DNA from 2 places in the Suilimivivens sp. genome. Region 2 is predicted to be linked to the other one. Evidence: predicted binding sites of a transcription regulator. Region 2 holds the regulator's gene; the other holds the start of a gene.
What was found. The regulator NrdR, encoded in region 2, represses ribonucleotide reductase genes. The targets are predictions, from matches to a motif close to CACAANATNTTGTG.
Positions count from the first base shown of each region.

Region 1: nrdD (anaerobic ribonucleoside-triphosphate reductase) is a predicted target of NrdR. The motif match lies at 2,066-2,079, and genes of this name have one in related genera.

Region 1 covers NZ_JAXXXI010000029.1:27,390-30,597, forward strand. The annotation lists RNA gene ffs (signal recognition particle sRNA large type) at 1-16, opposite strand, end outside; gene tadA (tRNA adenosine(34) deaminase TadA) at 77-631, shown strand; gene WJQ40_RS03955 (MATE family efflux transporter) at 609-2,003, shown strand; gene nrdD (anaerobic ribonucleoside-triphosphate reductase) at 2,122-3,208, shown strand, end outside.
Region 2 covers NZ_JAXXXI010000045.1:115,138-118,345, reverse strand. The annotation lists gene WJQ40_RS09690 (ABC transporter substrate-binding protein) at 1-1,507, opposite strand, end outside; gene nrdR (transcriptional regulator NrdR) at 1,676-2,125, opposite strand; gene WJQ40_RS09680 (YlmC/YmxH family sporulation protein) at 2,182-2,415, opposite strand; gene sigG (RNA polymerase sporulation sigma factor SigG) at 2,545-3,208, shown strand, end outside.

The sequences.
Region 1 (3,208 bases), on a different contig from region 2:
CCTTCAGAGCAGATATGTATTACTTTAGTAGTATATGGGGTTTTCGAAGATTTGTCAACTTGAAAGGAAACAGGAAATGACTGAGCAGGAAAAGTATATGAAGGCGGCCATAAAGCAGGCAAAAAAGGCATACGCTCTGCTTGAGGTACCGATCGGCTGTGTCATCGTCCACGAAGGAAAGATCATAGGAAGAGGTTATAACCGTAGAAATACGGATAAAAATACGCTGGCACATGCAGAGATCACAGCGATCAACAGGGCGAGCAAAAAACTTGGTGACTGGCGGCTTGAGGGCTGCACGCTGTATGTGACACTGGAACCCTGTCAGATGTGTGCAGGCGCGATCGTACAGGCCAGGATCGATGAGGTGGTAATGGGTTGCATGAATCCCAAGGCAGGCTGTGGGGGTTCCATACTGAATATTCTGGAGGATGAAAGATTTAACCACCAGGTGAAGGTGACAAGAGGAGTTCTGGAAGAGGAGTGCTCCAGTATGCTGAAAGAATTCTTTAAGGGACTTCGGGTGAGAGTAAAGATGGAGAAGAAGCTGCGGATGTCGGCCGTGGCTGGAAATACTGCTGTGCAGCAGAAAGAAACAGGAGAAGAGAATGTTAACGAAGATAAAAAATAAATATATAGATACTGCATTTTTTAGATATGTACTGGTGCTTGCTGTTCCCATGATCATTCAGAATGCCATTACCAGCTTTGTCAGCTTTCTTGACAATATCATGGTCGGGCAGGTGGGAACAGAGCAGATGTCTGGTGTAGCCATTGTCAATCAGCTTATTTTTGTATTTAATATCTGTATCTGGGGCGGTGTGTCCGGCGCCGGGATATTTGGTACCCAGTTTTATGGTAAAGGGGATTATGAAGGGCAGAAGTATGCATTCCGGTTTAAAATGTATGCCTGCATCATTATCGCCGGGATCGCCCTGCTTTTGTTTGGATTCTTTGATACGGATCTGATCTCCCTGTACTTAAGTGACGGAGGAAGTGTGGGGAACACTGCACTTGCCCTTCAGTATGGAGAGCAATATCTGAGGATCATGATGGCAGGACTTGTGCCATTTGCTGTCAGCCAGGCCTATGTGAATACGATCAGGGAAACCGGGCATACATTTGTGCCGATGCTGGCGAGTCTGGCAGCAGTGGTAACCAATCTGGTGCTGGATTATGTGCTGATCTTCGGGATAGGAGGGGTTCCGGCCTATGGGGTGCAGGGTGCAGCCATAGCGACAGTGGCAGCCAGATTTGTGGAATGTGCCATTGTGGTGATCTGGGCACATACTCATCTGGAGCAGAACCCGTATCTGAAGGGAGTCTATCATGGATTCTCTGTTCCGGGACATATTTTGTCTGGCATTATTAAAAAGGGAACACCGCTGATGTTCAATGAAATGCTCTGGGCAGTGGGAATGGCTGTGATCGCCCAGTGCTACGCTGTCCGTGGCCTTGAGGTAGTAGCGGCACAGAATATTTCCTCTACCATAAGCAATCTGTTTAATATTGTTTACCTCCAGCTTGGCGGGTGCATTTCCATCGTAGTCGGACAGCTTCTTGGTGCAGGACGGCTGGAGGAAGCCAGGGATAAAGATAATAAGATGATTTTTTTCTGTGTGCTCTGCTGCATGGGAGTATCACTTATTATGATATTTGCAGGCCGTTATTTTCCGATGATCTACAAGACAGAGGACAGTATCAAGGAGCTTGCCGGCAGATTTATTATGATCTCCGCTCTGGTCATGCCGCTTTGTGCTTTTTCACATGCGTCCTATTTCACACTGAGGTCCGGGGGCAAGACTGGAATCACCTTTCTGTTTGACAGTGTTTATACCTGGGTAATTGTAATTCCGCTCGCTACAATACTTGCCAAGCATACAGCACTTACCATAGAAATGGTGTTTTTCTTTGTATCCTTTACGGAGATCATTAAGGTTACCATCGGTTATTTTATGATCCGCAGTGATATCTGGCTGCAGAATATTGTAAAGGAGCCGTAAACCCGTTTAAAATGTGAATGCTACTTATAATAACAATATTTTGATATTTGTGGCTTGTGTAATACTATATCTTGTACTATAATTAAAAACGTACATCGTTAGTACAAGGAGGGGTTTCATGAAGGTAATTAAGAGGAACGGGTCAGAGGTAGACTTTGACATCAGAAAAATTGTAGCTGCAGTTGCTAAGGCGAACAAGGCGGCGATCAGGGAAGAACTCACAGAGGAGCAGATCGAGGAGATTGCGGATTATATTAATTTCAAATGCAGCAAGATGAACCGAGCTATTTCCGTAGAGGAAATGCAGGATATGGTAGAAAATCAGATCATGGCACAGGGTGCTTTCAATGTGGCGAGATGTTATGTAAAGTACCGCTATACCCGTTCTCTTGTAAGAAAAAGCAATACAACAGATGACAGGATCCTGTCTCTGATCGAATGTAATAATGAAGAGGTTCTGCAGGAGAATTCCAATAAGGATCCGATCATCAACAGTGTGCAGCGTGATTATATGGCAGGAGAGGTAAGCAAGGATCTGACAAGAAGGCTGCTGCTTCCCCAGGATATCGTAAAGGCAGACCAGGAGGGGCTGATCCATTTCCACGATGCAGACTATTTTGCACAGCATATGCACAACTGTGATCTGGTTAACCTGGAGGATATGCTGCAGAACGGAACTGTTATCAGTGAGACATATATTGACAAGCCTCACAGCTTTTCCACAGCCTGCAATATCGCCATGCAGATCATTGCGCAGGTGGCCAGCAACCAGTACGGCGGTCAGAGTATTTCTCTGACACATCTAGTTCCCTTTGTACAGGTATCCAGAGAAAAGATCCGCAGGGAAGTGCTCGAGGACGCAGAGCTGATGGGCGATACCCCATCAGACGAAGTGATCAGCAGGGTTGTTGAGAGACGGCTCCGCAAAGAGATCGAAAAGGGTGTACAGACGATCCAGTATCAGGTGATCACATTGATGACCACCAATGGTCAGGCTCCGTTCCTTTCCGTATTTATGTATCTGAATGAGGCAAAGAGTGCACAGGAAAAGAAGGATCTTGCGCTTGTGATCGAGGAAATGCTGAACCAGAGGATCCAGGGAGTCAAGAATGAAAGCGGAACCTATATCACACCGGCATTTCCCAAGCTGATCTATGTGCTTGAGGATGACAATATCCATGAGGGAGATCCGTATTTTTATCTGA
Region 2 (3,208 bases):
TGACAAGCTTCAGTTTTGCTATATCCTGAACATACAGGGGATAGAACTCATATCCTGTATAGTTCTTATTTAATGCTACAAACTCCGGCAGATCCTGAATATAAACATTTGCTGCATCTGTAGCAAGAATTGTTTCGCATTCCTTGTAATACTTTGTTTTCTCTGCATCATCCGTGCTGGCAAGTGCATTTGCAAAAGCCGTATCATAGTCTGCATTGTTATAGTTGATAAAGTTGTTGGATGCCGTACTGGTAAATCTCTGCAAAAGGGCTGCTCCTGTAAGACTTGATGCATCTACGCCAACAACCGTGGATTCAAAGTTTCTGTCTGTATAAACATCACTCAGCCAGCTGTCCCACTCTACAAGCTGGATATTGGCAGTCACACCGATATTGGCAAACTGCTCTACCAGAACCTGTGCGGTATCTATATGGGGCTGGTAGTTGGAAGGTACTGTAATCGTAAAGGAAAAGCCATCCGGATAACCGGCTTCTGCAAGCAGCTCCTTTGCCTTATCAAAATTCTGCTGATACGTATCATTCAGTTCTTCCATATAGTACTTTCCAAACGCCGGAAACATGGAGCTTCCCAGCTCGGTTCCCTTACCGTCTGAAATGATATCCATGATCTCCTGCGGATTTACTGCATAGCTGAGAGCCTGTCTGACCCTTACATCATCAAAGGGCGCTACAGCATTGTTCAGGTAAAGAGCCTGCACCAGATTCATCGTCCCTTCCAGTACATCAAACTTGTCAGAAAGCTCTGCTGCCTGGGTTGCTGTCACTCTTGCGAACATATCAATGGATCCGCCCTCCAGATTCATGACAATGGAATCGGCATTGGCACAGATCTTAAAGGTTACATTCTCAATATTAGCCTTTTCTCCCCAATAATCATCAAACCTCTCTACTATAAAGTTCTCCTGGGGTGAACGGGATACATATTTGTAAGGTCCTGTTCCGATGGGATTGGTATCCGGATTCTCATTGGCCTTTGGAATGATTGCTGTCGTCATATAAGCCAGAAATTCTGTGTCTGCTTCCTGCAGTGTTACAACTACGGTATGATCATCTGCGATCGTCACGCTCTCAATATTGGAAAACGCCGGTACCAGAGGTCCTCCGTTACTGGTATCGGCGCATTTGTCAAGTGAAAACTTTACATCCTCTGCCGTAACCAGGCTTCCGTCGTGAAACTTTACTCCGTCTCTTAATGTGAAGGTATATACCTTCCCGCCTTCTGATTCTTCATAGGCGCTTGCCACTGCAGGGATTAAATCACCATCACTGGTCGGCTTAACCAATCCTTCAAACAGATTGAATAATACCTCTTTCGTTCCTGCCGCCACTGCCTTGTGGGGGTCAAGACTATCCTCCAGATCCTGGGGGATTCCGATGGTAATCTGAGAAGAACTCTCCCCTTCCTTGTCACCTGCGCATCCGCCCAGTGCAACAGCAAGCGTGGTAAGCATGAAGACCAGAAGCCATTTTACTGCTCCTTTTTTCATGTTTCTGATTCCTTTCTCATTCTTGTTATGAAATTTTGCATTCTGTTTAAATGCCTCGCTTATTGTATATGATTCTTTTTAAAAAAGCAATCCCTTTTTCAGGACTGCTTTCTTTTTATGGGAAAATGGCTTTCCCCGTTCCTTATCTCTGTTTTCTCTCTGTTTTCTTTATTTCAGTACCTTCTTCAGTTCGTCCATAAAGGTATTGATATCCTTGAACTCCCGGTATACAGAAGCAAATCTGACATAGGCTACAGCTTCCAGATTCTTCAGCTTATCCATGACAAGTTCTCCGATCACACGGCTTGGGATCTCTTTCTCTTCCCTGTTAAAAATCTCTGTCTCTACTTCATCCACGAGCTGGTTGATCTGATTGATGCTGATCGGTCTCTTATGGCAGGCACGAAGAACGCCTGCTTCGATCTTGGATCTGTCATATGGCTCCCTGTTCTCATCCTTCTTGATCACAATCAGGGGAATCGTCTCTATCTTCTCATAGGTGGTAAAGCGTTTACCACATTCATCACACACTCTTCTTCGTCTGATGGAATTGTTATCCTCTGCCGGTCTTGAATCAATGACTCTTGTATTTTCATGGCTGCAATAGGGACATTTCATAGGCTTTCTCCTGTTCTGGTTCTTTGAGAATATTATATTCCGCACAGAAAAGCATGTCAACCGCAGACATCTACAATAATAATATCAGGTCCAATCTGTTTGATATCCTTGTAGGGAATACAGTAATCCGGTTCCGATTTCAGAAGATTACAGAATTTATTATTTCCCGGTACCGTGACACTGCATATCCTTCCGCTGCATTCATCAAACTCAAGATCTCCGATCCTGCCAAGCTTCCTGCAGTCCCTTAAATTGATCACGTCCTTACATTTCAGTTCTGAATAACGCATCTTTTCCTGCCTCTTCCTCTTTTTATTATTTTATGCAGACAGACAAATCTGGAAATCCTTTTTCTGCATGAATATTTTCCTGGTCTTTTGAGAATGATTACAAGTATCTAGTAAACAGGAGGATTCTTTATGGCACAGGGAAAAGTTGAAATCTGCGGGGTAAATACGGCAAGACTCCCCCTGCTGAAGACAGCAGAAAAAGAGGCTCTTTTTAAAAAAATCACGCAGGGGGACACCTCTGCCAGGGAAAAATATATCGAAGGGAACCTGCGTCTTGTCCTCAGCGTGATCAAGCGTTTTTCATCCAGCAGCGAAAATGCGGATGACCTGTTCCAGATCGGCTGTATCGGTCTGATCAAGGCCATTGATAACTTTGATGTTTCCCTGAATGTCAAATTCAGCACATATGCCGTACCCATGATCATCGGAGAGATCCGGCGTTTTCTCCGTGACAACAATTGTATCCGGGTCAGCCGCTCCCTGAAGGATACAGCCTACAAAGCCATTTATGCAAAGGAAATGCTGTTAAAGAAAAATATGAAGGATCCTACTCTCAGTGAAATTGCGGAAGAAATCGGCATCTCCAAAGAAGATATTGTCTATGCCCTGGATGCCATCCAGAATCCAATGAGCCTGTACGAGCCTGTTTTTACCGATGGTGGGGATACCCTTTATGTCATGGATCAGATCAGTGACAAGAAGAATAAAGAAGAGAACTGGGTGGAACATCTTTCCTTAAGTGAAGCCATGAAGCATCTGAATAAACGGGAAAATGAGATCATCTCCCTGCGTT